Regions from separate parts of the Streptomyces sp. NPDC057424 genome, predicted to be linked through region 2. Evidence: riboswitches for the same ligand, from Rfam matches in the RefSeq annotation. Region 2 holds a riboswitch; the other holds the start of a gene.

Region 1 (15,472 bases), on a different contig from region 2:
AGAGAAGGCACACACATGACGGCTCCTACGGTGCGACGCACTCCCTGAGGGCACGATGGAAGGGAGGAGGCACCACCATGACCGCCGAAGGACGGCCGCTACCAGCACATCTCCCCGCACCCCTGGGGCGCCACGGTCGAGCTCCCCGCCCCCGTGAACATCACCCTGGACACCGAGAAGCTCAAGGACTACGCCGACTGACGACAATGGACCCATGAACCACGCCCAGCTCACCGCCCTAGGCCGTGCCCTCCGACTTCTCGGTGAGCACGGGGAAGCCCTCGCCTCCGACACCCCGGACGCCAAGCTGCACGAGGTCAAGGCCGATCTGAAGCGCGCCCTGGACCTGCTGGAGGACAGCGTCACGACCGCCAAGCCCACCACACGCTGCGCCGAGCATCCGAACGGCCCCGTCGACAAGGCCGCCCCCGACCTGTGCCTGCTGTGCGAGACCCGGCGCAGGGCGGCCCGCCGCAACGAGTTCAACGGGCCCGCGCCCCAGCAGCCGCAGACCGACCCCGTCCAGTCCCGCTACGGCGTACGCGGCGACCGCCCCCAGCCCCAGCAGCGCTGGCTGGCGGAGCTGTGGAACGGCCAGACCTGGCAACTGTGCGGCACCCCGCGCCGGGACCGCCGCGAGGCGGAGTTGTTCATCGCGGCCCAGCGCAAGGCTCCCCGGGCCGCCATGGCGTACCGGCTGGTGCACGAGTTCACCGACTACGAGGTGCTGCGGGTGTGGGGGACGCCGGTGAAGGTGGACATCGAACCCATGGGCAACCTCTGACCGCCCCCGCTCACAGCAGCGGCAGGGGCTGGAAGTCGTGGCCCTCCCACAGGCGCCGCGACGTCTCCTCCGGGTACGCCGTGACCACCGGCTCCGCGTCCAGCACCTGCACCAGCCGCTGCTCGTCGTCGTACGCCGGCCAGCCCGGGTCGCCCGACCGCGCGAAGGAGGTCCAGGACGCGCGAAAACGCGTCGACAGGGACAGCGCCTCGGCGGAGGGCTCCACACCCGCGAACAGCAGAAGCCCCAGGTCCGCCCCGTAGGTGCCGAACAGCAGGGGGATGTCCAGGCCGTGGCAGGCGCCGAGCGCGCCGCCGTTGCCGGGGGCCGGCCAGGTCAGTTCGTAGACGTGCGCGCTGCCGCCGCCCGCGCGATGGGCCTCGGCCAGGTGCAGGGAGGGCATGTTGAACAGCCAGTCCGTCTGGACGCGTTCGTAGAGCTCGCCCGGGGAGGCCTCGGGGAACGCGGCGCGGTAGGCCTCTTCACCACCGGGGGCGAACAGACGCAGGGCCGACGCCGCCTGCTCCTCCGTGATCCGGCCGAGTCGGCCCGCCATGGCGGTGAAGAGGCGGTACTCGTCGCGGTTGTGGCCGACCAGGAGGTCGACGTCCTGTGCCGCACCGGACCTCAGTGCCTGCCACGGGCTCGTCGGCAGGACCTCGCCGTCGACCACCGGTGAGAAGGGCGTGACCGTGGGCGCCGCCTGCCCCCAGCGGTCGACGTACTGGAGCATCTTGGCGCTCAGCGTCTCCCCTGCCGACGTCAGCCGGTGCGGATCGACCGTCGCGAGGTCGGTGACCGTGGGGCGCAGACCCACCTCGGCGGCGAGAGCGGCACCGATGTCACGGGCCAGGGCGTCGGAGAAGAACGTCCCCGGCACGCTCTGCGCGATCGCCCGCCGGAACAGCCCGGACGCGCGCTCCATGGTGAGCAGCGAGGCGACCGAGCCCGCACCCGCGGACTCCCCGAAGACCGTGACCTGCCCGGGGTCACCGCCGAAGGACCCGATGTTGTCCCGCACCCACTCCAGCGCGGCCACCTGGTCGAGCAGTCCGCGGTTGGCGGGTGCTCCCTCGATGGACGCGAAACCCTCCATGCCCAGGCGGTAGTTGAGGGACACGACCACCACGTCGCCGTCGGCCGCGACGTGCCGGGCGTCGTAGCCGGGGCTGCCGGAGTGGCCGAGCTTGTAGGCGCCGCCGTAGATCCACACCATCACCGGGCGGTGGGCGGCCGGGTCGGGGTCCGGGGTCCAGACGTTGACCGTGAGCCACTCGTCGCCCTCGGGGACGTCGAGGAGGCCCGGGCCGCCCAGGTTGCCGAGGTCCTGCGGGGGCGGCGGGCCGAAGGCGTACGCGTCGCGTATGCCGTCCCAGGGGTGGGCGGGGCGCGGGGCCATGAAGCGGGCCTCGCCCACCGGGGGCGCGGCGAACGGGATGCCGCGGAAGACCGCGAGCCCCGCCTCCCTGCGGCCCCGGACGGCACCGGCGGTGGTGCGGACCACCGGTCCGGGCTGCCCGGCGGAGCCGTCGTGCGGCGGGCGGGACTCGGTCGTCGTCATCTCAATCTCCTCAGGGAAGGCCGGTGAACAGGCGCTCGGTCAGTGTCCTTGGCCGGCGCAAGCAGATCCAGAGGCCCTCGGGAGGCGGATTCAGCTGAGGGTCTTCAGCGCCGCCGGGTCGTACGACGCCAGGTCCTCGAAGCGGCCGGCCAGCACCTTCTCGGCCCACTGCGGGTCCTGGAGCAGGGCGCGGCCGACGGCGACCATGTCGAACTCGTCGCGCTCGAAGCGGTCGAGGAGGTTGTCGAGGTCGCCGACCTCGGCGCCGTGGCCCTGGAAGGACTTGAGGAAGTCGCCGCCGTCCAGACCGACCGAGCCGACGGTGATGGCGGGCTTGCCGGTGAGCTTCTTGGTCCAGCCGGCCAGGTTGAGGTCCGAGTCGTCGAACTCGGGGACCCAGTAGCGGCGCGTGGAGGCGTGGAAGGCGTCGACACCGGCCGCCGCGAGCGGGGTCAGGATGGCCTCCAGTTCCTCCGGGGTCTCGGCGAGGCGGGCGCGGTAGGCCTCCTGCTTCCACTGGGAGTAGCGGAAGATGACGGGGAAGTCGGCGGAGACGGTCTCGCGGACCGCAGCGACGATCTCCTCGGAGAGCTTGGCACGGGCGACACGGTCGCCGCCGTAGGCGTCGGTGCGGCGGTTGGTGTCCTCCCACAGGAACTGGTCGAGCAGGTAGCCGTGGGCGCCGTGGAGCTCCACGCCGTCGAAGCCGATGCGCTCGGCTGCGGCGGCGGCCTCGGCGAACGCGCCGATGACGGCGTCGATGTCGGTCTGCGTCATGGTCTTGCCGGTGGGCTCGGTCGCGCCGATGCGCAGGCCGGAGGGGCCGACGGCCGGGGCGTCGGCGACGGGCGGCTCGCCCTGGTTGCGGACCATGCCGATGTGCCACAGCTGCGGCACGATCGTGCCGCCCGCGGCGTGTACCGCCTCGGCGACCTTCGCCCAGCCCGCGAGCTGCTCCTCGCCGTGGAAGCGGGGCACGCGGTCGCTCTGCCCGGCCGACTCGTGCCCGACGTAGGTGCCCTCGGTGACGATCAGGCCGACTCCGGCGGCGGCGCGGCGCGCGTAGTACGAGACGACGTCCTCGCCGGGTACACCGCCCGGGGAGAACATACGGGTCATCGGTGCCATCGCGATCCGGTTCGGAACGGTCAGGCCGCCCAGCGATACGGGCCGGGACAGGATTTCGGCGGCGCGGGAGGCGGCGACAGTCACGTGGGGGCTCACTTTCGGATACCAGATGGTATGTGCAAACGCATAGGACGTGAGTTTCAACCAACCGGCCCCGACTCGGCCATCCCCACCCCGCTGTGATCCCGGACACGCCCGAGGGCGGCACCCCCTGTCGGAACAGGAAGTGCCGCCCTCGGCAAGGACGTTGATCGACCAGGTCGATCAGAAGTCCATGTCACCGCCCGGCATGCCGCCGCCGGCCGGGGCAGCGCCCGCCTTCTCCGGCTTGTCGGCGATGACGGCCTCGGTGGTGAGGAACAGCGCGGCGATGGAGGCGGCGTTCTGCAGCGCGGAACGGGTCACCTTCGCCGGGTCGATGATGCCCTCGGCGATCATGTCGACGTACTCACCGGTCGCGGCGTTCAGGCCGTGGCCGACCTGGAGGTTGCGGACCTTCTCCACGACGACGCCGCCCTCGAGACCACCGTTGACGGCGATCTGCTTCAGCGGGGCCTCCAGCGCGAGCTTCACGGCGTTGGCGCCGGTCGCCTCGTCACCCTCGAGCTCCAGCTTCTCGAAGACCTGGGAGGCCTGCAGCAGGGCCACGCCACCACCGGCGACGATGCCCTCCTCGACGGCCGCCTTGGCGTTGCGCACGGCGTCCTCGATGCGGTGCTTGCGCTCCTTGAGCTCCACCTCGGTGGCGGCACCGGCCTTGATGACGGCCACGCCGCCGGCGAGCTTCGCCAGGCGCTCCTGGAGCTTCTCGCGGTCGTAGTCCGAGTCGCTGTTCTCGATCTCGGCGCGGATCTGGTTGACCCGGCCCTGGACCTGGTCGGCGGAGCCGGCACCGTCGACGATGGTGGTCTCGTCCTTGGTGATGACGACCTTGCGGGCCTTGCCCAGCAGGTCGATCGTGGCGTTCTCCAGCTTGAGGCCGACCTCCTCGGAGATCACCTCGCCGCCGGTGAGGATGCCGATGTCCTGCAGCATCGCCTTGCGGCGGTCGCCGAAGCCCGGGGCCTTGACGGCGACGGACTTGAAGGTGCCGCGGATCTTGTTGACGACCAGGGTCGACAGGGCCTCGCCCTCGACGTCCTCGGCGATGATCAGCAGCGGCTTGCCCGACTGCATGACCTTCTCCAGGAGCGGGAGCAGGTCCTTGACGTTGGAGATCTTGGAGTTCGCGATCAGGATGTACGGGTCGTCGAGGACGGCCTCCATACGCTCCATGTCGGTGGCGAAGTACGCCGAGATGTAGCCCTTGTCGAAGCGCATACCCTCGGTGAGCTCCAGCTCCAGACCGAAGGTCTGGGACTCCTCGACGGTGATGACGCCTTCCTTGCCGACCTTGTCCATGGCCTCGGCGATGAGCTCGCCGATCTGGGTGTCGGCGGCGGAGATGGAGGCCGTGGAGGCGATCTGCTCCTTGGTCTCGACGTCCTTCGCCTGCTCCAGCAGGGCGGCGGAGACGGCCTCGACGGCACGCTCGATACCGCGCTTGAGGGCCATCGGGTTGGCGCCGGCGGCTACGTTGCGCAGACCCTCCTTGACCAGGGCCTGGGCGAGAACGGTCGCGGTGGTCGTACCGTCACCGGCGACGTCGTCCGTCTTCTTGGCGACTTCCTTGACCAGCTCGGCGCCGATCTTCTCGTACGGGTCCTCGAGCTCGATCTCCTTGGCGATGGAGACACCATCGTTGGTGATCGTGGGCGCGCCCCACTTCTTCTCGAGGACGACGTTGCGGCCCTTGGGGCCGAGCGTCACCTTGACGGCGTCCGCGAGCTGGTTCATGCCGCGCTCGAGGCCGCGCCGCGCCTCCTCGTCGAACGCGATGATCTTGGCCATGTGAAGTGGTCCCTCCAGGACTGGGGGTGATTACTTCGGACCGCGCCCGCGCCCGCGACGGACGGCCCCGACCGGTGGTTCCTTGCCCCATCCGGTCCGCGGGCCTCACCGACCCGGTCCTTACGTTGTCACTCTCACCTTCAGAGTGCTAACGCAATGATTAGCACTCGACCCCCGAGAGTGCAAGGCGCGCTCGCGTAGCGAGTGCTCGTTGAGGGGTGGTGGTCGGGTGACGGGCGGCGCAAGCGCCTCCGAGGGATCGGGCGGGGGCGTCAGCCACCCGCGAACACCGGCCGGCAGGCTCTTCGGGCACGCGGAAGGGCCCGCACCCCGGGGGGTACGGGCCCTTCTGAGAAGACCGGTCGCGTGAGCGTTGGTCGTGGTGCGCGTTCAGGCAGAGACGCGAACCATGTCGGCCTGCGGTCCCTTCTGGCCCTGCGAGATCTCGAACTCGACCCGCTGGCCCTCTTCAAGGGTGCGGTAGCCGTCCATCTGAATCGCGCTGTAGTGGACGAAAACATCCGCACCACCGTCGACCGCGATGAAGCCGTACCCCTTCTCCGCGTTGAACCACTTGACGGTGCCCTGAGCCATGCCTAACTCCCCTATTACTGGCCCTTGCACAGATCCGCACTTCGCGGACCCGGGTCAGACCTCACCCCCCACGGTTGGGGGCGTGCGCCGGAACGCGTCGACCGCGGCCGAATGTATCTGTCCAACTGCCCTCTGCAACAGGTCAATCGGACGAGAATTCTGGACGCGCAGGGTCCGGAATATAGAGAGGATTCGCCTGAATTCAGGGCAAGTCGGGCCACACAAAGGGAACAAAAGCCACGAAAGACGTGCACACTTTGGCTACATCTTGTCGGGCTCGCGGCAGGAATTCAGGGTTCCGATCAGGAGATCGGGAGCGCGTTCCCCAACTGTACCGCGCTCAATCACACAGAATTGCCCCCTCCGCTTCTCTCACGGAGGGGGCAATTCGATGAACTCTCAGTGACGGCCGTTACCGAAGGTAATAATCAGGCCGGTCGACCGGTTCAGCCGCCGGCGACGGCGGGAATGATCGACACACCGGCACCGTCCGGCGTGGCCGTCTCCAGCCCCTGCTCGAACCGCACGTCGTCGTCGTTCACGTACACGTTGACGAACCGGCGCAGCTTGCCCTGGTCGTCGAGCACCCGGGCGGCGATCCCGGTGTGGTTCTTCTCCAGATCGGCGATGACCTCCCCGAGGGTCGCGCCGTCGGCGGCGACCTCGGCCTGCCCGCCGGTGTAGGTGCGCAGGATGGTGGGGATGCGAACGGTGACGCTCATCGGGGTATGACCTCCGGTTTCGATTGCAGCTAGGAACTGCGCGGCCGGCCCCCACCGGCCCGCAGCGAACAACGATCAGGCGAGTCCGGCGTCCCGGAACGAGTCCAGGCTGGGACGAATGGTCGCGGTCAGCCCGGTCCCCGCCACCGCGTCCAGCGTCTTGAGACCATCGCCCGTGTTCAGCACCACGGTCGTCAACGACGGGTCGAGCGCCCCGCTCTCGATCAGCTTCTTCGTCACGCCCACCGTCACACCACCGGCGGTCTCCGCGAAGACGCCCTCGGTCCTCGCGAGCAGCTTGATCGCCTCGACGACCTGCTCGTCGGTCACGTCCTCCACCGCACCGCCGGTGCGGCGCGCGATGTCGAGGACGTAGGGCCCGTCCGCCGGGTTGCCGATGGCGAGGGACTTGGCGATGGTGTCCGGCTTCTGGGGGCGCACGACGTCGTGGCCGGCCTTGAAGGCCGTCGACACCGGCGAGCAGCCCTCGGCCTGCGCGCCGAAGATCTTGTACGGCTTGTCCTCGACCAGACCGAGCTTGATCAGCTCCTGCAGACCCTTGTCGATCTTCGTGAGCTGCGAGCCGGAGGCGATCGGCACCACGAGCTGGTCCGGCAGCTGCCAGCCGAGCTGCTCGCAGATCTCGTACGCGAGGGTCTTGGAACCCTCCGCGTAGTACGGCCGGAGGTTGACGTTGACGAAGCCCCAGCCCTCACCGGCCGGGTCGCCGATCAGCTCGGAGCAGAAACGGTTCACGTCGTCGTAGTTGCCCTGGATGCCGACGAGCTCACCGCCGTAGACGGCGGCCATGACGACCTTGCCCTGCTCCAGGTCGTGCGGGATGAACACACAGGAGCGGAAGCCGGCGCGGGCCGCGGCGGCACCCACCGCACCGGCGAGGTTGCCGGTGGAGGAGCAGGAGAGCGTGGTGAAGCCGAAGGCGCGGGCGGCCTCCAGGGCCTGGGCGACGACGCGGTCCTTGAAGGAGTGCGTCGGGTTGCCGGAGTCGTCCTTGACGAACAGCTTGCCGGCGTCGACACCCAGCTCAGCCGCGAGGTTGTCGGCCTTGACGAGCTTGGTCCAGCCCGGGTTGATGTTCGGCTTGTCCGCCACGTCGGCCGGGACGGGCAGCAGCGGGGCGTAGCGCCAGATGTTCGCGGGACCCGCTTCGATCTGCTTGCGCAGCTCCTCGGTGTCGTAGGCCGAGAAGTCGTAGGCGATCTCCAGCGGGCCGAAACACTCCTCGCACGCGAAGACCGGGCCGAGGGGTACGCGGTGACCGCACTCGCGGCAGCTCAGGGCAGCCGCGGGACCCAGGTCTACGGTGGAGTCAGTGGTGCTTGCAACAGTCTGCACAGCCATGTGAGGCGAGGCCCTTTCTCCTCATCTTCCTCACGACGCATCTCGCCGTGAGACGGATTTGGCACCTTCCCTAGCCGGGAGCCTCGCGAAGTGGTCGCCAGTGACCTACGAGAACCGACTGGAGGGTTGCCGGGGCTTCAACGGGCCGTTTCCCTCTGCCCCTCTGGATGAGCTGTATGTGGTTGTAGGCGGCGGGTGACCCCGGACATGCGATGGTCATCCGCCTTGTTCAAGACTGTAACCGACGACCAGGACAGTTGAGATAGTCGTCCGAACCGCGAGATGGATCACAGTCTGTCCCGCCTGGAGAACACAGAGGAGCCGCCACGGTGCTGGAAGAAGTCGAGCGCTGGCTGAGCACCCGTTCCTGGTCCGCGAACGATCGCCCCCTCCATAAGATCCTGGCCGCCAAGCAGCGCACGGGCCAGACGGTCAGTGTCGTGCTGCCCGCGCTCAACGAGGAGGCGACGGTCGGCGACATCGTCGCCGTCATCCGCCACGACCTGATGCGGCAGGTCCCGCTCGTCGACGAACTGGTCGTCGTCGACTCCGGGTCGACCGACCGTACGTCGGAGGTGGCCGCCGCCGCGGGCGCGCGGGTGGTGCACCGGGACGGGATACTCCCGCGCCTGCCCGTCGTGCCCGGCAAGGGCGAGGTGCTGTGGCGCTCGCTGCTCGTCACCCGCGGGGACGTCGTCTGCTTCGTCGACGCCGACCTCAGGGACTTCTCGTCCGACTTCGTCTCGGGGATCGTGGGCCCGCTGCTCACCGATCCGGCCGTGGACCTGGTGAAGGCCATGTACGACCGTCCGCTCGGCACCGAGTTCGATTCGCTCGCCTCCGGCAAGACCGCCGGGCAGGGCGGCCGGGTCACCGAGCTGATGGCGCGCCCGCTGCTCAACATGCACTGGCCGCAGCTGGCCGGCTTCGTGCAGCCGCTCGGCGGCGAGTACGCGGCCCGCCGCTCGCTGCTGGAGCAGCTGCCGTTCCCCGTCGGGTACGGCGTGGAGCTGGGCATGCTGGTCGACGCCCTGCACCTGGTGGGCCTGGACGCCCTCGCCCAGGTGGACGTCGGGGTGCGCAAGCACCGGCACCAGGACGGTCAGGCGCTGGGCCGGATGGCCGCCGCGATCTACCGCACGGCCCAGCTGCGGCTGGCCCGCGGGCATCTGATCCGGCCGTCCCTGACGCAGTTCGAGCGGGCCGAGGACGGCTTCGAGCCTCGGACGTACTCCGTGGACACCGAGGAGCGTCCGCCGATGGTGGAGATCGCCGAGTACCAGGCGCGGAGAGCGGCCTGACCGGGGCCGTTTTCGGCCGGGTGCGGAAGATCCGTACGTTTGAGCGTTTCCGGGCCGGGCTAGGTTGAGGCTTATGGCTTCTACGTACGGTGCTGCACAGGTGCTGGTGGCCTCCAACCGCGGGCCGGTCTCGTACGCGGTGCGCGAGGACGGTTCGCTGGACTCCAAGCGCGGCGGCGGCGGGCTGGTCTCCGGCCTCTCCGCGATCGGCTCGGACGCGGACGCGCTGTGGGTGTGCTCGGCGCTGTCCGACGGCGACCGGGAGGCGGTCGGGCGCGGGGTCGGCGAGGACGGCGTGCGGATGCTGGACATCCCGGCCGACGTCCATGCCGACGCGTACAACGGCATCGCCAACTCGGTCCTGTGGTTCGTGCACCACATGCTCTACCAGACGCCCCTGGAGCCGGTCTTCGACGCGGAGTTCCGGCGGCAGTGGGCGTCCTACGAGACGTACAACCGGGCGTTCGCCGAGGCGCTGGCCGAGGAGGCGGCGCGGGGCGCGGCGGTCGTGGTGCAGGACTACCACCTGACACTGGTCCCGGGCATGCTCCGCGAGCTGCGGCCCGACCTGCGGATCGGCCACTTCTCGCACACGCCCTGGGCGCCGCCCGAGTACTTCCGGATGCTGCCGGACGACGTGGCCGGGCAGGTGCTGCGCGGCATGCTCGGCGCGGACCGGCTGGGCTTCCTCACCGAGCGCTGGGCGGAGGCGTTCACCGCGTGCGCCGAGCAGTTCGCCGGCGGGCTCGGCGGCACGCGGGTCGGGGTGCACGGGCTCGGGGCCGACGCGGACTTCCTGCGCAAACGGGCGCACGAGCCGGACGTCGAGGAGCGGATGGCCGCGCTGCGGGAGGAGATCGGCGAAGGCCGCCGCGCCATCGTCCGGGTCGACCGCACGGAGCTGTCCAAGAACATCGTGCGTGGTCTGCTGGCATACCGGCAGCTGCTCGACGACCACCCCGAGTGGCGCGAGCGCGTGGTGCACGTGGCGTTCGCGTATCCCTCGCGGCAGGACCTCGCGGTGTACCGGGAGTACACGGCCGAGGTGCAGCGGGTCTCGGACGAGATCAACGCCGCGTACGGGACGCCGGGGTGGACCCCGGTCGTACTCAACCTCAAGGACGACTTCGCGCGCTCCCTGGCCGCCTACCGGCTGGCCGACGTGGCACTGGTCAACCCGATCCGCGACGGCATGAACCTCGTCGCGAAGGAGGTCCCGGTCGTCTCCGACGCCGGCTGCGCGCTGGTGCTGTCGCGGGAGGCCGGGGCGTACGAGGAGCTCGGCGAGGACGCGATCGTGGTGAACCCCTACGACGTAACGGGGACGGCGGCGGCCCTGCACGAGGCGCTGTCGATGCGCCCGGAGGAACGCGCCGAGCGCGGCAAGCGGCTGGCAGCGGCGGCGACGGCGCTGCCGCCGGCGCAGTGGTTCGTGGACCAGCTCGAGGCGTTGCGGGGATGAGCGGCACGATGCTGCCCACACCGGCCACGAAGGCGGGCCGGGAGGGCCTGGACACCCTCCTCGCGCGCCCCGGCAAGGCCCTGATCGGGCTCGACTTCGACGGGACGCTCGCGCCGATCGTGGCCGATCCCGAGAAGGCCCGGGCCCACCCCGGGGCGGTGCCCGCGCTGGCCGCGCTCGCGCCGAAGGTCGCCGCCGTCGCGGTGATCACCGGCCGGCCCGCCGAGGTCGCGGTGCGCAACGGCGGCTTCGCCGGCGTTCCCGGCCTTGAGCACCTCGTCGTTCTGGGGCACTACGGCGCCGAGCGGTGGGACGCCCGCAGCGGTGAACTCAGCGCCCCGGAGTCGCACCCCGGTGTCGCGGCCGTGCGCGCCGAGCTGCCCGGCCTCCTCGAAGGGAGCGGGACCTGGGTCGAGGACAAGGGCCGGGCCGTGGCCGTGCACACCCGCCGGGCCGCCGACCCGCAGGCCGTCTTCGAGTCCCTGCGCGAGCCGCTCACCGCCCTGGCGACCCGGCACGGCCTGATCGTCGAGCCCGGCCGCATGGTCCTCGAACTGCGCCCGCCCGGCATGGACAAGGGCGTCGCCCTGAGCGAATTCGCCAGGGAGATCGGCGCCGGGTCCGTCCTCTACGGGGGTGACGACCTGGGCGACCTGCCCGCCTACTCCGCCGTCGACGCCCTGCGCGCGTCCGGCACCCCGGGCCTGCTGGTGTGCAGCGGCAGCGACGAGGTGACGGAACTGCGGGAACGGGCGGACCTGGTGGTGGACGGCCCCGAGGGTGTCGTGGCCCTGCTGGGCGCGCTGGCGGAACGACTCGGCTGAGGTTCAGCGTTCCGTCCGGCGTCTGTGCCGTATCCGCCGCAGCCGGTTGACCGTCACCGGGTCGTGGGACAGGGCCCGCGGGTCGTCCAGCAGGGCGTTGAGCAGCTGGTAGTAGCGCACGGGGGCGAGGCCCAGCTCCTCGCGTATGGCGCGTTCCTTCGCGCCGGGGCCGGGGAAGCCGCGGCGTTCGAGCGCGAGGATGTCCCGCTCCCTGCGCCCGAGCCGCGTCCCGTCGTGCTCCTCGTCCATGCCCGGCACCGTAGCGCCCGCCACCGACAGCGCCTACTGGGCGCTCTCCGCCCGGCCCGCCGCCGCCTGGAGGTGGCCGAGGACGCCCGAGGGGCTGCCGCCGGGCGCGACGGCCTTGCCGATCTGCTGCTTGACCTGGGAGCTGACATCGGCCCAGGAGGTCTTGCCGACGGGGTAGAGCTCGGAGGCCAGCAGCTCCTCCAGGAACGGTTTGAGGTGCCGGTCCTCGTCGGAGGCGGCCATGGTGGCGGACGCGGAGGAGGTGACCGGCAGCAGGTCGTACTCGCGGGAGAAGGCCAGCACGTTCTTCTCGCTGTAGACGAAGTCGAGGAAGTCGCCCACCTGGTCGCGGTTGCCGTTCTTGCGGAACGCCGTCATCCAGTCGGAGACGCCGAGCGTGGACTTGCTCGGGCCCTCGTGGCCCGGCGTGGGCACCATCCCGTACTTGACGCCGTTCTTCGCGGCGATCTTCATCAGCGAGGGGTGGCCGTTGAGCATGCCGACCTCGCCCTTCGCGAAGGCGGCGAACGCCGCGGCCCGGTTCAGGTTGCCCGGCGCGACCGGCCCGGTCAGGTCCTTGCCGACCAGGTCGTTCTTCAGCCAGGAGAAGGTGTCGATGTTCTCCGGGGAGTCGATGCCGTAGCTGTCGACGCTGTCGGTGTAGCCGCCCCCGCCGCTCAGCATCCACTGCATGGTCTCGGCCTGCGCCTCCTCCGGGCCGAGCGGCAGCGCGTACGGATACCTCACGCCCTCCGCCTTGAGCGCCTCGGCGTCCTCGGCCAGGTCGTCCCAGGACTCGGGCGGGGTGATGCCGGCCTTGGCGAAGAGGGTCTTGTTGTAGAAGAGCACCCGCGTGGAGGCGGCGAACGGCATCCCGTACTGCACGCCCTTGACCTGGCCCGCGGAGGCCAGCTGCCCGACGAAGTCGGCCTGCACGGGTATGGAGAGCAGGTCGTCGGCCTTGTAGAGCCGGTTGCCGGCCGCGTAGTCGGCGTACGCGCCGATCTGCGCCATGTCCGGCGGGTCACCGGCGGCGACCATCTCCCTGACCTTGCGGTCGACGTCGTTCCAGGAGTGGACGCTGACGTCGATCTCGACGTCGGGGTGGTCGGCCTCGTACTCCTCGACGAGCTTGTCCCAGTACTTCTTCGAGCTGTTGGCGGCGCTGTCGCCGTAGTCGGCGGCGACCAGCTTCAGGGTCACGTCGGCCGAGCCTCCCGTGACGCCGCAGCCGCCGAGGACCGCCGTCATGCCCAGTGCGGACACCGCCGCGATCGTTCCTGCCATCCGTCGCCGCTGCACCGCTGCTCTTCCCCAACCCTGGCGTCACTCGCCAAACTCTGGCGTGGTCCGCCGCCGAAACTTTTCGATATGCGGAACAAGGTCTACACCACGTGAGTGGACTAGACCTCTTGCGGGTCCCCGGGTCACACTGTCCCCGTGAGACATGTCATCGCCCTCGACGTGGGCGGCACCGGAATGAAGGCCGCCCTGGCCGGACCGGGGGGCGAGGTGCTGCACCGGGCCCGCCGGGCCACCGAGCGGGCCCAGGGACCGGACGCCGTCGTCGCGGGCATCCTCGACTTCGCCGCCGAGCTGCGCGCGTACGGCACCGAGCAGTTCGGCACGCCCGCGTCCGCCGCCGGCGTGGCCGTCCCCGGCATCGTCGACGAGTCGCGCGGCATCGCCGCCTACGCGGCCAACCTCGGCTGGCGCGACGTCCCCCTGCGCGACCTGCTGGCGCAGCGGCTGGGTGTCCCGGTCGCCCTCGGCCACGACGTGCGTACCGGCGGCCTCGCCGAGGGCCGGGTCGGCGCGGGCCGGGGCGCGGACCGGTTCCTGTTCGTGGCACTGGGCACCGGCATCGCGGGCGCCATCGGCGTCGACGGCCGGGTCGAGGCGGGCGCGCACGGCTTCGCGGGCGAGATCGGCCACATCGTCGTACGTCCCGGCGGGGCCTCCTGCCCGTGCGGGCAGCACGGCTGCCTGGAGCGCTTCGCCTCGGCGGCGGCCGTGAGCGAGGCCTGGGCCGCGGCCTCGGGCGACCCGGGCGCGGACGCGGCGGACTGCGCGAAGGCGGTGGACTCCGGCGACCCGAAGGCGCGGGCCGTCTGGCAGCAGGCCGTGGACGCCCTGGCCGACGGCCTGGTCACAGCCCTGACCTTGCTGGACCCCCGCACTCTGATCGTCGGCGGCGGGCTGGCGGAGGCGGGGGAAACTCTCTTCGCACCCCTGCGGGAAGCGATCCGCACTCGCATCACCTTCCAGAAACAGCCGTCGATCGTCCCCGCGGCGCTGGGGGATTCCGCCGGTTGCCTGGGGGCGGGCCTGCTGGCCTGGGATCTTCTGGCATCGACCGACCGTTCGGAGGTATCCACCTGATGGCAACGCCCCCAGGGGCGCGGGGAACCGCGCGACCAGCCACCACGCACCCGCACCCCGTAACGGCCGGACACCCCACGGTCCTCACCGGCGCAACCATCGTGCTCCCGACCGAAACCGTCCACAACGGCCGGTTGATCATCGACGGCACCCGCATCACCACCACAGCCCCGGAAAACGCCCACATCATCGACGTAACCGGCCACTACGTCATCCCCGGCTTCGTCGACCTCCACAACCACGGCGGAGGCGGAGCCTCCTTCACCTCCGGCTCGGCCGAGGACATCCTCAAGGGCATCCACACCCACCGCCTGCACGGCACGACCACCCTGGTCGCCTCCACCGTCACCGGCGACATGGACTCCCTCGCCCGACGCGCCGGGCTGCTCGGCGAACTCGCCGAGCAGGGCGACATCGCCGGCATCCACTTCGAGGGCCCGTTCATCTCCCCCTGCCGCAAGGGCGCCCACTCCGAGGCCCTCCTGCGCGACCCGCACCCCGCGGACGTCCGCAAGCTGATCGACGCGGCCCGGGGCCGGGCCAGGATGGTCACCCTGGCCACCGAACTCCCCGGCGGCCTCGACTCCGTACGCCTCCTCGCCGACCACGGCGTGATCGCGGCGATCGGCCACACGGACGCCACCTACGAGCAGACGGTGGAGGCCATCGACGCGGGCGCCACGGTCGCCACCCACCTCTTCAACGCGATGCCGCCGCTCGGCCACCGCTCCCCCGGCCCGATCACCGCGCTCCTGGAGGACGACCGGATCACGGTCGAGCTGATCAACGACGGCACACACCTGCACCCGGCGGCGCTCCGGCTGGCGTTCCACCACGCGGGCGCGGACCGGGTCGCCTTCATCACGGACGCGATGGACGCGGCCGGTTTCGGCGACGGCCGCTACTTTCTGGGCCCGCTGCAGGTGGAGGTCACGGACGGCGTGGCCCGCCTGGTGACGGACGGCACGATCGCCGGCTCGACCCTCACCCTGGACCGGGCCTTCAAGCGGGCGGTCACGGTCGACGGCCTCTCCGTCGAGGACGCGGTGCGGGCCCTCTCCGCCACCCCGGCCCGTCTGCTCGGCATGGCCGACACGATCGGCTCACTGGAGCCCGGGAAGTACGCCGACCTGCTGATCCTGGACTCCGCGTACGAGGTGAAGGGCGTCATGCGCCGGGGTGAATGGGTGGTCGGTCCCCAACTGGGCTGATC
Region 2 (15,472 bases):
CCGCACGACGACGCCATCCGCTGGCGGCGCTCGTCGTCCTACTCCTCGCGCTGGCATGCACCGGGGGGCTGTACGCCGTGTTCGCACCTGCGGACAAGGCACAGGCCGACGAAACCGCCCAGTCCCTCACCATCGAGGAGGGCAAGAAGCTCTACGCCGTCGGCTGCGCCAGTTGCCACGGCACCGGCGGTCAGGGCACCTCCGACGGGCCGAGCCTGGTGGGTGTGGGCGCCGCGGCCGTCGACTTCCAGGTGGCCACCGGCCGTATGCCGGCCGCCACCTCCCAGGGCCCGCAGGTCCCCCAGAAGAAGAACATCTACAGCCAGGCCGAGATCGACCAGCTCGCGGCCTTCATCGCCTCCCTCGGCGCCGGTCCTGCCATCCCGACCGAGGAGCAGTACGGCCCCCAGGGTGCCGACATCGCCAAGGGCGGTGAGCTGTTCCGCAACAACTGCGCGCAGTGCCACAACTTCACCGGCAAGGGCGGTGCGCTGACGCACGGCAAGTACGCGCCGAGCCTCGAGGACGTCGACCCGAAGCACATCTACGAGGCCATGCAGACCGGCCCGCAGAACATGCCGTCCTTCCCCGACACCACGCTGTCGGAGAAGAACAAGAAGGACATCATCGCGTACCTGGACGCGGTCAACACCAGCAAGTCCGAGAGCCCCGGCGGTCTCGAGCTGGGCGGCCTCGGGCCGGTCAGCGAGGGTCTGTTCGGCTGGATCTTCGGTCTCGGCGGGCTGATCGCCGTCGCCGTGTGGGTCGCCGCCCGGACCGCAAAGGCCAAGAAGTCATGAGTAGCCAAGACATTCCAGAAGAGAACCTGCCTGCCGAGCAGTCCGCAGGACATGACGAGCACGGCGTGGTGAGCGTCGCGGACGAGAAGCACCCGTTCGCCGACCCGGGCCTGCCGCCCCACGAGCACCGGATCCAGGACATCGACGAGCGGGCCGCCAAGCGGTCCGAGCGCTCGGTCGCCCTGATGTTCACGGTGTCGATGCTGGCCACCGTCGCCTTCATCGCCGCGTTCGTGGCGATCCCGGTCGACAAGTCGGTCTACATCTTCCCGCTGGGCCACATCAGCGCGCTGAACTTCGCGCTGGGCCTGACGCTCGGCATCGCCCTGTTCTGCATCGGCGCGGGCGCCGTCCACTGGGCCCGCACCCTGATGTCGGACGTGGAGATCGCCGACGAGCGGCACCCGATCGCGGCGGAGCCCGAGGTCCGGGAGAAGGTCTTCGCGGACTTCAGCCAGGGCGCCAAGGAATCCGCGCTCGGCCGTCGCAAGCTGATCCGCAACACCATGTTCGGCGCGCTGACGCTGGTGCCGCTCTCCGGTGTCGTGCTGCTGCGCGACCTCGGCCCGCTGCCCGAGGACAAGCTGCGTCACACGCTCTGGTCCAAGGGCAAGCTGCTCGTCAACATGAACACGAACGAGCCGATGCGTCCGTCCGACGTCGTGGTCGGTTCGCTGACCTTCGCCAAGCCCGAGGGCCTGGAGGAGCACGACCACGGGTTCCAGAACGAGATCGCCAAGGCCGCCCTGATGATCGTCCGGATCCAGCCGGAGAACATCAAGGACAAGCGCGAGCTCGAGTGGTCGCACGAGGGCATCGTCGCGTACTCGAAGATCTGCACCCACGTCGGCTGCCCGATCTCCCTGTACGAGCAGCAGACGCACCACGTGCTCTGCCCCTGCCACCAGTCCACCTTCGACCTCTCCGACGGTGCCCGAGTGATCTTCGGTCCCGCTGGTCACGCCCTGCCGCAGCTCCGCATCGGTGTGAACGACGAGGGCTACCTCGAGGCGCTCGGCGACTTCGAAGAGCCCGTCGGCCCTGCTTTCTGGGAGCGCGGATGAGCACTGCACAGACACGCCGCAAGGCGCCCGCGGGTGAGCGGGTCGCCGACTGGGCCGACGGCCGCCTGGGGATCTACTCCCTGGCCAAGGCCAACATGCGCAAGATCTTCCCGGACCACTGGTCCTTCATGCTGGGTGAGATCTGCCTCTACAGCTTCATCATCATCATCCTGACGGGTGTGTACCTGACGCTGTTCTTCCACCCGTCGATGAACGAGGTGGAGTATCACGGCAGTTACGTCCCCATGCAGGGCGTGCTGATGAGTGAGGCGTTCGCCTCCACGCTGGACATCAGCTTCGACGTCCGCGGCGGTCTGCTCATCCGGCAGATCCACCACTGGGCGGCGATCATCTTCCTCGCCGGCATGTTCGTGCACATGATGCGCGTGTTCTTCACCGGCGCGTTCCGCAAGCCGCGTGAGATCAACTGGCTGTTCGGCTTCCTTCTGTTCGTCCTGGGCATGTTCACCGGTTTCACCGGCTACTCGCTCCCGGACGACCTGCTCTCCGGCACCGGTGTCCGCTTCACCCAGGGCGCGATCCTGTCCGTGCCGATCGTCGGCACGTACATCTCGATGTTCCTGTTCGGCGGGGAGTTCCCGGGCACCGACTTCATCGCCCGGTTCTACTCGATCCACATCCTGCTGCTGCCGGGCATCATGCTCGGGCTCGTGGTCGGCCACCTGATCCTGGTCTTCTACCACAAGCACACCCAGTTCGCGGGTCCCGGCCGGACCAACAAGAACGTCGTCGGCATGCCGCTGCTGCCGGTCTACATGGCCAAGGCCGGAGGCTTCTTCTTCCTGGTCTTCGGCTTCATCGCGGCCCTGTCCGGCATCGCGACGATCAACCCGATCTGGAACCTGGGCCCGTACCGTCCCGACCAGGTGTCCACCGGTGCCCAGCCGGACTGGTACATGGGCTTCGCCGAGGGTCTGGTCCGGGCGATGCCCGGCTGGGAGATCAACCTCTGGGGACACACGCTCGTCCTCGGCGTGTTCATCCCACTGGTCCTCTTCGGCCTGTTCCTCGGGATCATCGCCCTCTACCCGTTCATCGAGTCGTGGGTCACCGGGGACAAGCGCGAGCACCACATCCTGGACCGGCCGCGCAACGCCCCGACGCGCACCGCCTTCGGTGTCGCGTGGGTCACCGGCTACATCATCATGCTGATCGGCGGTGGCAACGACATCGTCGCCACGCACTTCCATCTGTCGATCAACGCGGTCACCTGGTTCGTCCGGATCGGCTTCTTCCTCGGACCGGTCATCGCCTTCATCGTCACCAAGCGCATCTGCCTGGGCCTGCAGCGCCGGGACAAGGAGAAGGTGCTGCACGGCCGCGAGTCGGGCATCATCAAGCGCCTGCCGCACGGTGAGTTCATCGAGGTGCACGAGCCGCTCAGCCAGGAGCAGATGTACACGCTCACGGCGCACGAGCAGTACCAGCCGGCCGAGATCGGCCCGACGGTCGACGAGAACGGTGTCGAGCGCAAGGTGAAGGGCTCCGAGAAGCTGCGCGCCAAGCTCAGCGACGCCTACTACGGCGAGGGTGCCCAGATCCCGAAGCCCACCGCCGAGGAGTACCGGGAGATCACGAGCGGCCACGGCCACCACTGATCAACTGCTTCGCCACGCCACACAGGGGCCTCGTCCGTCCCCCAAGCTCAAAAGAGCAGGGGGTACCCCCATCCGGACGGGGCCCTTCGTGGTGTCCCGGGCTGGATAGGGTGGACCCCGTTGAGACTCTCGTCCCGTAGTGCGGGACGCCTGACCCTGGAGCGGCTTATGAGCGCTGTGACCCCCGCTGGAGGCGACACCGCGGCGGGCCGCTCCTGGCCCCTGCTGCTGAACGGCCTGCTGGACGGCAGGCACCTGAGCGCGGACGACACCGCCTGGGCGATGGACCGGATCATGCGCGGCGAGGCGACCGAGGCGCAGATCGCCGGGTTCGTCGTGGCCCTGCGCGCCAAGGGCGAGACCGTCGAGGAGATCAGGGGTCTCGTCCGCACGATGTACGAGCACGCCAACGTGATCGAGGTGCCCGGGGCGACGGTCGACATCGTCGGCACCGGCGGTGACGGCGCCAAGACGGTCAACATCTCCACGATGTCCTCGATCGTCGTCGCCGGCACCGGCGCGAAGGTCGTCAAGCACGGCAACCGGGCCGCGTCCTCGGCGTCCGGGGCCTCCGACGTGCTGGAGAAGCTCGGGGTCAACCTGGAGCTGCCGATCAGCCGGGTCGCGGAGGTCGCCGAGGAGGCCGGGATCACCTTCTGCTTCGCGGTGAAGTTCCACCCGGCGCTGCGGCACGCGGGCGCGGCCCGCGGCCAGTTGGGCATCCGCACGGTGTTCAACGCCCTCGGCCCGCTCACCAACCCGGCCCGGGTCCGTGCCCAGGCCGTGGGTGTGGCGGACCCCCGCATGGCGCCGATCGTCGCGGGCGTCTTCGCCGAGCGCGGCAACTCGTCCCTGGTCTTCCGGGGCGACGACGGCCTCGACGAGCTGACCACCACGTCCACGTCCCGGGTGTGGACCGTCCGGGACGGCGAGGTGACCGAGGAGGCCTTCGACCCGCGTGACGTGGGCCTCGAACTGGTCCCCGTGGAGGCGCTGCGCGGTGCGGACGCCTCCTACAACGCCGAGGTCGCCCGACGTCTGCTGGAGGGCGAGACCGGCCCGGTCCGGGACGCGGTTCTGCTGAACTCGGCGGCGGCACTGGTGGCCCTGGAGCCCACCACCGCGCCGCTGGCGGAGCAGATCCGTGCCGGGATGGTGAAGGCGGCCGAGTCGATCGACTCGGGGGCGGCGAAGCGGACGCTGGAGCGTTGGGTGGCCGCGAGCAACAGGTAGCGGATCCCGTACGGCGTCCCGTGATCCGGACTCGGGTTGCGGGACGCCGATCTTTTCGCGTACTTTCCTGATCAGGTCATGAGTGACAGTCATGAGGCCCCGGCCGACTGTCCGGCAACCCTCCGTCCGTGGCGGGGTGCCCCGGGTGAAGACCAGGCCGTGGGCAGCGAGGTCCGCGGCAAGCGCGGACCCCTCGAGACACCAGGGGTCCTGGTCGTCGAGGAGCCTCCCGTGAGCAAGCGAATGCGATAGGGCCGCAGAGCCCCGCTTCCGCACACCCCTTTTCTCTCACCCCATGCCTCTCACGGGAGTTCCGCCATGTCCGCCTCCACCGTTGCCGTCGCCCCGTCCGTTTGTGCCCCGCTGCCCGTTCTGGGCCGGGATGTCACCGTTCCGCTGGTGACCGGCGGCGAGGCCCCCTACGCCGCGCTCGACTACGCCGCCAGCGCCCCGGCACTCCAGCGGGTCTGGGACGACGTCGCCGCCTACGCGCCGTACTACGGCAGCGTCCACCGCGGCGCCGGGTACCTCTCCCAGCTCTCCACCGACCTGTTCGAGAACGCCCGCCGGACCGTCGCCGGGTTCCTCGACTGCCGCGAGGACGACCAGGTCGTGTTCACCCGCTCCACCACCGACTCCCTCAACCTCCTCGCCGCCGCCCTCCCCGCCGACTGCCAGGTCTTCGTCTTCGAGACCGAGCACCACGCCGCCCTGCTGCCCTGGCGCAACGCCCGCGTCACCTGCCTCGACGCCCCGCGCAGCCCGCGTCAGGCCGTCGAGACGCTGGAGCGCGCCCTCGCCGGCCGCGACCCCTATGGACCTGCCCTCGTCTGCGTCACCGGCGCCTCGAACGTCACCGGCGAGCTGTGGCCCGTACGGGAACTCGCGGCGGCCGCGCACGCCCACGGCGCGCGGATCGTCCTGGACGCCGCCCAGCTTGCCCCGCACCACCCGGTGTCCGTCGCGGACCTCGACGTCGACTGGGTCGCCTTCTCCGGGCACAAGCTGTACGCGCCCTTCGGCTCCGGCGTCCTGGCCGGGCGGGCTGACTGGCTGCGCGCCGCCGAGCCGTACCTCGCGGGCGGCGGCGCCAGCCGCAAGGTCAGCCGGCGCGCGGACGGGGGAGTGGACGTGGAGTGGCACGACGGCGCCGCGCGCCACGAGGCCGGGTCGCCCAACGTCATCGGCGCCCACGCCGTCGCCTCGGCGTGCAAGGCGCTGACCGAGGCCGGTTTCGACACGCTCGTCGCCCGTGAGCAGTACCTGGTCCGCGCGGTGCGCGACCGTCTCGCCGACGTGCCTCAGGTGCGGTTCCTGTCGCTCTTCGGGGACGACGCGCCGCGCGTCGGCGTGCTGTCCTTCGTCGTCGAGGGCTGGAACAGCTCGCACTTCGCCGCCGCCCTGTCCGCCGAGTACGGCATCGGCGTCCGGGACGGGCTGTTCTGCGCCCACCCGCTGGTGCGCACGCTGCTCGGCAGCGACCCGCAGTCGCAGGGCGAGTGCGGGTCGCCCGAGGCCGCGCCCGGGGAGAAGTCGCTCAACGCCATCCGGGTCAGCTTCGGCGCCGGCACGCCCGACGAGCACGTGGAGCGGTTCGTGCGGGCGGTGAAGGAGCTCGTGACGGACGGGGCGAAGTGGAACTACCGCACGGAGGACGGGCGCTGCGTGCCGGACACCTCCGCCTGAGCCGGTGGCGGGAGGCCGGTGCACTCAGGCCGGGGCGGTCCTCAGCTGTCCAGCCCGATGGAGAACGCGGCCTCCAGGTCGTGCTGCGAGTACGTGCGGAACGCCACGTGCGTGTCGGTCCCCTCCACCCCGGGGATCTTGCTGATCCGGCCCGGGATGACCTCCGCCAGGTCCTCGTGCTCCTTCACCCGGACCATCGCGATCAGGTCGTAGGTGCCGGTGACGGAGAAGACCTCGCTGACGCTGTCCAGCGCCGCGATCGACTCGGCGATCTCGGGGATCCGGTCCACGCTGGTCTTGATGAGGACGATCGCGGTGATCACGGCTGGTTCTCTCCCTCGGGGGCCGGAGCAGGGGCGGCCTTCACTCTAGTAGGGCTGGTGGGGCGGCCGTAGCGGACCGACGCATAGCCGAAGCCCAGACCGAATCCGATCAGGTGGGCGAGGTAGGCGACCCCCGGCCCGTCCGGGGCGCGCCCCGCCGCCAGCCACTGCAGCGCCGCCCAGAAGGGCAGCACGACCCAGGCGGGGAAGCGCACCGGCAGGAAGAACAGGAACGGCAGGAGACTGGTCACCCGGGCCCGGGGGAACAGGTACAGGAACGCACCGAGGACCGCGGAGATCGCCCCCGAGGCGCCGACCAGGGACTGCTCGGAGTCCGCGTTGGCGACGGCGTAGCCCAGCAGGGCCAGGTAGCCGCAGCCGACGTAGAACAGGGTGAACTGCACCCGGCCCATCCGTTCCTCGGTCATCGCCCCGAAGACGTAGAGGAAGAGCATGTTGCCGAGCAGATGCACCCAGCTTCCGTGGACGAAGAGGGCGGTCGCGGGGGTGAGGGCCGGTCCCGCGGACCCGTCGAACAGTTCTGCGGGAATCACGCCCCAGCGCCGGAAGTAGGCCCGCTGCACGGCGAGCAGCTCGTCGCCCGTGCCGTACGCCGGGTTCAGGCCCGAGGCGGGCCCGGCCAGGAAGGCCAGGCAGCACAGGGTGATCAGTGCGTACGTCACCGGCGCCGACGACCCCCTGACCGATCTGCCGGACCGGACGATCGACGCACTCCACTTGCGGATCATGAACACAGAGCATGACGTAACGGGACGCAACCGCCCGGACCGCCTCGCCGCCGTGGACGCGCGGGCGGCGGGGACCCGCCAGGCCGTAGGGTTACGAGCCATACGCGCCGGGGATGCCGGTCGCGTCACGGACACAAGAAGGAAAGAGAACAGGTCACGATGACGGTTCCCCTGCCGACCGCTGAGACGCGGTGGCGCTGCACCCTCTGCGGCAACCTCACGAGGTTCGACGTGACCCGCTCGTCGAAGGTCGTCGAGTACGTCCACCTCGACCTGGCCGGAGAGCCGAAGGTCGAGGAGCGCGAGGTGCTCAGTGAGACCATCGAGTCGGTGCGCTGCCGCTGGTGCAACGCGGTGGACCAGGTGGAACTCGTGGACAGGCCGGGCGCCGGCTCCTGACGGGAGCCGGCCCCGCACAGGCATTGGGGTGTGACGGATGGTGGAGACCACGGGCGGGGGGCCGGGCGACGGCGCCGCCGAGGTGCTCGACCGTCCGCTGCCCGACGGCGTGCGCCGCAGGGTCGTGCAGATCGTCTCCGACGGCTTCGGATCACTGACGGTCAGCGAGCTGCCCGCGCAGCTCAGGCAGTACGCCCGGTTCGCGCCGAACCGCCGGGCGAAGTTCGCCGGCAACGCGATGGCGGCCGCGCTGGAGACCGATCCGCTGTTCCGGCAGCGCATCGGGGAGAAGCTCAGAGAGACCCAGCCGGAGCTGACCGGCGCCCTCGACTCCGGCTCCCCGCCCCCGGCCGCGGACCCGCTCGACGTGGCGGCCGCGGCCTACGTACTGCGGCCACTCGACTGGGTGAAGCTGGTGACCGCCGCCGGCGAGGAGGCCCAGCGGGCCGACGCCGAGCGCGCCGACGAGGAGAGCCGGGCCGAGCTGGAGCGGCTGCGCGCCGAGCTCGACCGGGCCCGTGACCACACCCGGGCCGAGACCGAGCGGCTGCGCGCGGAGCTGGAATCGGCCAAGAAGGAAACCGATTCGCTGCACCGCAAGCTGCGCGCCGCCCTCAGTGACGTCAAGCGCGGCGAGGCCGCCCTGCGCAAGGCGCACGGCGAGATCGAGGCCGTGCGTGCCGAGGGGCACGCCCAGGTGTCCGCCGCCGAGAGCGAGACCCGGCGGCTGAAGTCCCGGCTGGGCGAGACCGAGGCCGCCCTGGAGGCCGCGCGCCGGGCCGCCCGCGAGGGCCGCAGCGTCGAGGACATGCGGGTACGGCTGCTGCTGGACACCCTGCTGGACGCCACCCAGGGGCTCCGCCGCGAACTGGCCCTGCCGCCGGTCTCGGTGCGGCCCGCCGAGACCGTCGACGCCGTCGAGCCGGGCCGGATGAGCCCCAAGGACATCGCCGCCCGCGCCCTGTCCGAGCACGACCCGCAGGTCCTCGACCAGCTGCTGGCGCTGCCGCAGGCCCATCTGGTCGTCGACGGCTACAACGTCACCAAGACCGGCTATCCGCAGATGCCGCTGGAGAAGCAGCGCCTGCGGCTGCTCGGGCAGCTCTCCCAACTGGCCGCGCAGAGCGGCGCCGAGGTGACCTGCGTCTTCGACGGCGCGGAGCTGGCCGCACCGGTGCTGCTGGCCCCGCCACGCGGTGTGCGCGTGCTGTTCTCGAAGCCGGGTGTCACCGCCGACGAGCTCATCCGCCAGCTGGTGCGCGCCGAACCCCCGGGCCGTCCGGTCATCGTGGCGTCCACCGACCGCGAGGTGGCCGACGGTGTGGCGCGGGCGGGTGCCCGTCCCGTGGCCTCGGCGATGCTCCTGAAGCGCCTTTCGCGGGCCTAGAGACCGTACGGGCGATGCGTAACGTCCGGGCGTGATGCCCGAATTGGTGGGACCTGTGCGCCACGTTGCGTCAAGTGGGTCTCACCGGCTGTGAGTCCAGAGGAAAAGTTGGCCTACCGTGACGCGATTTTTCATCTGAGGATTTGAACTGATCACAGGAAGGTCACTAGGGTCAGGCCCCGAACCTCCGCTCGGGTGATCGCTCACTGGGAGCGACGGCGGAGGGGCCGAGAAGGAGCTAGTCACCCGTGGCGTCCCACCGTCGTCCGAAGCAGCCGAGCCGCGCACGTGTGACCGTGCTGACCACCGCCGCCGCCGCTGCCGTCGCCTTCAGCTCGCAGGCCGCCAACGCGGCCCCCAGCGAGAAGCCGAGCAAGGACGAGGTCAAGGCCAAGGTCGACAAGCTCTACGAAGAGGCCGAGCACGCCACCGAGAAGTACAACGGGGCCAAGGAGAAGCAGGAGAAGCTCCAGAAGGAGATCTCCACCATCCAGGACAACGTCGCCCGCGGCCAGGAGGAGCTCAACGAGCTGCGCGACAGCCTGGGCCTCGCCGCCGCGTCGCAGTACCGCACCGGCTCCATCGACCCCTCGGTCCAGCTCTTCCTCTCCGCCGACCCGGACGACTACCTCGACAAGGCATCCACGCTCGACCAGTTGAGCGGCCAGCAGGTCGAGGCGCTGAAGAAGGTCCAGGAGAAGCAGCGCGAACTCGCCCAGCAGCGCGCCGAGGCCTCCGAGAAGCTCAAGGACCTCGCCTCCACCCGCACCGAGCTCGGCAAGAAGAAGAAGGAAGTCCAGGGCAAGCTCGCCTCCGCGCAGAAGCTGCTCAACACCCTCACCGCTGCCCAGAAGGCACAGCTCAAGGAGGAGGAGAACCGCGCCAGCCGGGCCGCCGAGCGCGACGCCCTCACCGCCGACGCCCCGCCCGGCTCGGGCCGTGCCGCCGCCGCCTTCTCCTTCGCCCAGAGCCAGCTCGGCAAGCCCTACGTCTACGGCGCCACCGGCATGAGCTCCTACGACTGCTCCGGCCTCACCTCCCGGGCCTACGCCGCGGCCGGCGTGCAGATCCCGCGCACCTCCGAGGCCCAGACCGGAGCCGGCACCAAGATCTACTCGGTCAGCCAGCTCAAGGTCGGCGACCTGGTCTTCTTCTTCAACGACCTGCACCACGTCGGCCTCTACGCCGGCAACGGGCAGATCATCCACGCCCCGCGCACCGGCACCGTCGTCCGCTACGAGTCGATGGACACCATCGGCGGCCCGTTCATGTTCGGCGTCCGGGTCTGATCCGCACCCTCGCCGGCATCCCCCGGATTCCTCCCGGCGTCCTCAAGATCAGGACACCGTGTCCGCCGTTCGGGGGAATCCCGACAGCTCCGAGTGAGCCCACGCCCCGCCATTGACCTGCGTCAGCGGCGGGGCGCCGTGCTGGATACCCACGGATGGTCGTTGGCGGCCCCCCGTCGCGGGGCTACTGTCTGCCGCGTTCCAAGTCCGCCAGCGGAAGGAGAGCGGCTTCCCGTGGGGTCCCATCGCCGCCTTGCACCGTCCGGGTTCGACCGGGGCGCCGGTGCCGCGGTCAGCTTCCTGTCCGTCGCGGCCGCCGCCGTGGGCGCGGTACCGGCCGTCGCCGCACCGTACGACGACACCCGGGCCACGGTGGACCGGCTCTACGAGCAGGCCGAGAAGGCGACCGAGGCGTACAACAAGGCCGACGAGCGCGCCGACGAGCTGCGTGACGAGGTCGGCACCGCCCGCGACCGCGTCGCCCGCCAGCAGCAGCGCATCAACTCCATGCGGGAGTCCCTCGGTTCGCTCGCCGGCGCCCAGTACCGCGCGGGCGGCATCGACCCGTCCCTCGCCCTGCTGTTCTCCGACGACCCGGACGACTACCTCGACCACGCGTCCCGGCTCGACCGCCTCACCGCCCGCCAGGCGGGTGAGCTGAGGGAACTCCGGACCGCCATGCGCGAACTCGCCCAGGACCGCGAGGAGACCGCCGGGAAGCTCCGCGAACTGGACCAGAGCCGCAAGGCCGTCGCCGCCCACAAGAAGACCGTCGAGCGGAAACTCGCCACGGCCCGTCGGCTGCTCAACTCCCTGCCGGACGCCGAGCGCGACGCCTACGGGCGCGCCTCCCGCTCCGGCCGTGGGAACCTGCCCGGTCCCGGCGGCGCCACCGCCGCCTCGGGACGCGGGTCCGCCGCCGTCGCCGCCGCCCGCAGCGCGCTCGGCAAGCCCTACGTCTGGGGCGCCAACGGGCCCACCGGCTTCGACTGTTCGGGCCTGATGCAGTGGTCGTACGCGCAGGCCGGGGTCTCCCTGCCGCGCACCTCACAGGCCCAGCGGTACGCCGGCCGGCAGGTTCCGCTGTCCGAGGCGCGCCCCGGTGACCTGGTCATCTACCGGGGCGACGCCAGCCATGTCGGGATGTACATGGGCAACGGGCAGGTCATCCACGCGCCCTACCCCGGCGCGCCCGTGCGCTACGACCCGGTCGGGATGATGCCCGTCTCGTCGGTCACCAGGGTCTGACCAGCGCGGCCCGGCGCCCGTACGATCGGGAACGTGGCTGGTCGAAGGTCGGGGTCCGCGCTGGTGGCGCTCGTCGTGCTGCTCGTCGCCCTGGCCGGGTGCGGCGGGCGGTCCGCGGCCGACCGTGTCACGGCCGACGTGCAGCGGCTCCTGGACCGGCGGGCCGCCGCGGTCGTCGACCGTGACGCGCGGGCCTATGAACGCACGGGCACGGGGACGGATTTCGCCAAGCTGCGAGCGGTGCCCGTGGCCGCCTGGTCGTACCGGGTGACCGCGGTGCGCCGCACCGGTGACACCGCCACCGCCGACGCCGAACTGCGCTACCGCGTCGCCGGGTACGACCGGGCGCCGGTGACCGCCGGACGCTCGCTGCGGCTGAGCCGGGACGCGGACGGGCAGTGGTCCGTCGACACCGACCGGCCCGCGAAGAAGTCCGCGCAGCAGCTCTGGGACCAGGGGACGGTGCAGCTCGTCCGGGGCCGGCACAGCCTCGTGCTCGGCGTCGGCCAGTCCGGGCAGTCGCTGCGGGACTTCGCGGACCTGGCCGACCGCGCGGTGCCCGCCGTGTCGGACGCGTGGGGCGCGGACTGGAGCCGGCGGGTCGTCGTGCTCGTGCCGAAGTCCCTGGAGGGGATGGCGGGGCTGCTCGGCTCGCCCGCCTCCTCCTACCGCGGGATCGCGGCGGTCACCACCGGCGAGACGGGGGCGCGGGACCGGGCGCCGGCGGACCGGATCATCGTCAACCCGGATGCGTTCGCGCTCCTCGGCGGCCTCGGCGAGCAGGTCGTCGTCACCCACGAGACCACCCACGTCGCCACCCGTGCCCGCACCACGGCCGCCACGCCCCTGTGGCTGTCCGAGGGGTACGCCGACTGGGTCGGCTACCGCGCCGCCGGCCGCACCCCCGCCGAGGCCGCACCCGAGCTGTCCCGGGCGGTCGGTGAGGGCCGGGTCCCCACCTCCCTCCCGGACGACGAGGACTTCGGCTTCACCGGCGACGCGAGCCGCCTGGCCCGCTCCTACGAGAGCGGCTGGACGGCGTGCCGGCTGATCGCCGACCGCTGGGGCGAGTCCCGGCTGGGCGAGTTCTACCGGGCCGTCGGGGAGCACCGGGGGCGGGGCGCGGTGGAGGACGCGATGCGGAAGGTCCTGGGGACGACGCCTGAGGCCTTTACGGAGGAGTGGCGGGCGTCTCTGCGGGATCAGCTGGGCTGACCGGGGGCCGGCCCCCGGCCTCGGTCCGGCCGGTCGGGCCGTTCGACGGCCTCCCGCGGCCAGGCCCGTTCCGCCTCGCCCCGCCTCGGCGCTGCTGCGTCGCCGCGCGCGTACCGCCTGACCGGGCGCGGAGCTGCCCGGGGTGAGCCCGGCGCGCGCGACGGCGGTGCGGTGCGGGCCGGCGGCGGGGGTGCTGTTCCGGCGGGCCCCGGCTCAGGAGGAGACGGGCGTCTCGTCGGCGCGGGCCTGCTGAGGGGGTGCGGGAGCGGGCGGCGTGACGGGCGGTACGGTCGCGCGCCACAGGGCGCGGGCCGCGATCAGCGCGGCGGCCACCAGGAGCCCGTTGCGCAGGAACATCAGGGTGAGGCCGAGGCTGTCACTGGCCACGACGTTGGCGAAGTAGAACGGGAACTCCAGCACCGTCACGAAGCACGCCACCAGCACCAGGACGACCGGCAGCCGCATCCGGCTGCCGGGGAAGTACAGGGACACCGCCGCCAGCCCGACCAGCCACACCATGTACTGCGGGCTGATCACCCGGCTGGTGGTGGTGAACATCAGCACCGCCACGAACGCCGCGTCGGCGAGCGTGTGCTCCTCGAAGCGCCGGGCCAGCAGCCGCCACAGCACCAGCCAGCCGAAGGCCGCCCCGGTCAGGAACAGCGCGCCGGTGCTCACCTCGCTCACATACGGCCCGAGGAACTCGATCGAGCCGTAGTTCAGCTTCACCTCGCCCTGCCAGCCGAAGTGCCGGGCGACGTGGAAGACCAGTGCGCCCAGCGACTCCACCTCGGTGCCCCGGTCGCGCTGGAAGGTGAGGAACGCGAACGCGCCCGGCATGGCCAGCGCGCACACGCCCGTCACCGCGATGCCGGTCACCAGGGCCGACACCCAGGCGCTGCGGCGGCGCGCGGCCAGGAGCAGCATCGCCGGCCAGACCTTCAGCAGGGCGCCGAAGGCCGCCAGGGCCCCCATCGCCCTGGGGTGCCGGGCGCCCGCGAGCAGCGCGGCCATCGCCACCGCCGTGACCATCACGTCGTAGCGGGCGTACACCGTCGGGCCGAGCAGCGGCACGCCGACCACCCACACCCAGGCGCCGCGCAGCGACCGGCCCGGGCGGCGGCCCGCGTACGTCATCAGGGCCAGCACGGCCAGGTCGGTGACGCAGACCAGGACGAAGAACGCGGTCGCGTAGTCCAGGAAGGGCAGCAGGCCGGGGGAGAGGATCGCCAGCGCGGCGGCGGGCGGGTACTGCCAGGTGACGTCCTCCAGAGGGAACGTTCCGGTGCGCAGGACGTCGTACCAGCCCTGGTAGATCACGTGCACGTCGCTCGTGACGTCCGGGCCCGGGAAGACGTACACCTTCAGGACGAACAGCAGCAGCAACAGCCTCGTGAGACACCAGACCACCGGCAGCCATGCCGGGGACGACCGTCTCGTGCCCGTCGTCTTCACGTGATCCCTGCCCGTTCGCGTGCCGTGTCGAGGGGCCATGATGGTCCCGTCAGCTGTGAGCGTGCCATATGTGCTGCCGCACAGGGCGGTGAGGGCGGTTCGGTAGGGTCGGCGGCGTGCGCAAGACCCTGATCGTGACGAACGACTTCCCGCCCCGGCCCGGGGGCATCCAGGCCTTCCTGCACAACATGGCGCTGCGGCTGGACCCGCAGCAGCTGGTCGTCTACGCCTCGACCTGGAAGCGGACCCGGGAGGGCGTCGAGGCGACCCGCGCCTTCGACGCCGAGCAGCCTTTCACCGTCGTACGGGACCGCACGACCATGCTGCTGCCGACGCCGGGTGCCACCCGGCGGGCCGTCGGGCTGCTGCGGGAGCACGGCTGCACCTCGGTGTGGTTCGGGGCGGCGGCCCCGCTCGGCCTGATGGCCCCGGCCCTGCGCGGCGCGGGCGCCGAGCGGCTGGTCGCCACCACGCACGGCCACGAGGCAGGATGGGCGCAGCTGCCCGCAGCCCGGCAGCTGCTGCGCCGGATCGGCGACGCCACGGACACGGTCACCTACCTCGGCGAGTACACCCGCTCGCGCATCGCCTCCGCCCTGACGCCCGAGGCGGCCGCCCGGATGGCGCAGCTGCCGCCCGGCGTCGACGAGAAGACCTTCCACCCCGGCTCGGGCGGCGACGAGATCCGGGCACGACTGGGCCTGACGGACCGCCCGGTGGTGGTGTGTGTCTCCCGGCTGGTGCGGCGCAAGGGGCAGGACACCCTGATCCGGGCCATGCCCCGCGTCCTCGCCGCCGAGCCGGACACCGTCCTGCTGGTCGTCGGCGGCGGCCCCTACGAGAAGGACCTGCGGCGGCTCGCGCACGAGACCGGCGTCGCCTCCGCCGTCCGCTTCACCGGCGCGGTGCCCTGGTCCGAGCTGCCCGCGCACTACGGCGCCGGCGACGTCTTCGCGATGCCCTGCCGGACCCGCCGGGGCGGCCTCGACGTCGAGGGCCTCGGCA

What was found. Region 2 has a riboswitch for S-adenosylmethionine ahead of ACFU3E_RS18795 (aminotransferase class V-fold PLP-dependent enzyme). Riboswitches for the same ligand answer to the same signal wherever they lie in the genome.
Positions count from the first base shown of each region.
Region 1: another riboswitch for S-adenosylmethionine. It lies ahead of thrC (threonine synthase); the one in region 2 lies ahead of ACFU3E_RS18795 (aminotransferase class V-fold PLP-dependent enzyme).

Region 1 is NZ_JBHVCP010000001.1:267,573-283,044, forward strand. It holds gene ACFU3E_RS01310 (hypothetical protein) at 1-19, shown strand, start outside; gene ACFU3E_RS01315 (hypothetical protein) at 215-784, shown strand; gene ACFU3E_RS01320 (carboxylesterase/lipase family protein) at 795-2,345, opposite strand; gene ACFU3E_RS01325 (NADH:flavin oxidoreductase) at 2,436-3,557, opposite strand; gene groL (chaperonin GroEL) at 3,738-5,363, opposite strand; gene ACFU3E_RS01335 (cold-shock protein) at 5,754-5,957, opposite strand; gene ACFU3E_RS01340 (ubiquitin-like small modifier protein 1) at 6,404-6,679, opposite strand; gene thrC (threonine synthase) at 6,755-8,041, opposite strand; SAM riboswitch class I at 8,060-8,215, opposite strand; gene ACFU3E_RS01350 (glucosyl-3-phosphoglycerate synthase) at 8,371-9,342, shown strand; gene ACFU3E_RS01355 (trehalose-6-phosphate synthase) at 9,416-10,804, shown strand; gene otsB (trehalose-phosphatase) at 10,801-11,628, shown strand; gene ACFU3E_RS01365 (DUF3263 domain-containing protein) at 11,632-11,877, opposite strand; gene ACFU3E_RS01370 (ABC transporter substrate-binding protein) at 11,911-13,164, opposite strand; gene ACFU3E_RS01375 (ROK family protein) at 13,318-14,259, shown strand; gene nagA (N-acetylglucosamine-6-phosphate deacetylase) at 14,259-15,470, shown strand.
Region 2 is NZ_JBHVCP010000021.1:38,557-54,028, reverse strand. It holds gene ACFU3E_RS18815 (c-type cytochrome) at 1-800, shown strand, start outside; gene ACFU3E_RS18810 (Rieske 2Fe-2S domain-containing protein) at 797-1,864, shown strand; gene ACFU3E_RS18805 (cytochrome bc complex cytochrome b subunit) at 1,861-3,483, shown strand; gene trpD (anthranilate phosphoribosyltransferase) at 3,652-4,716, shown strand; SAM riboswitch class IV at 4,791-4,907, shown strand; gene ACFU3E_RS18795 (aminotransferase class V-fold PLP-dependent enzyme) at 5,035-6,402, shown strand; gene ACFU3E_RS18790 (Lrp/AsnC family transcriptional regulator) at 6,444-6,725, opposite strand; gene ACFU3E_RS18785 (rhomboid family intramembrane serine protease) at 6,722-7,474, opposite strand; gene ACFU3E_RS18780 (hypothetical protein) at 7,634-7,873, shown strand; gene ACFU3E_RS18775 (NYN domain-containing protein) at 7,911-9,260, shown strand; gene ACFU3E_RS18770 (C40 family peptidase) at 9,509-10,549, shown strand; gene ACFU3E_RS18765 (NlpC/P60 family protein) at 10,784-11,797, shown strand; gene ACFU3E_RS18760 (hypothetical protein) at 11,831-13,012, shown strand; gene ACFU3E_RS18755 (glycosyltransferase 87 family protein) at 13,226-14,506, opposite strand; gene ACFU3E_RS18750 (glycosyltransferase family 4 protein) at 14,584-15,472, shown strand, end outside.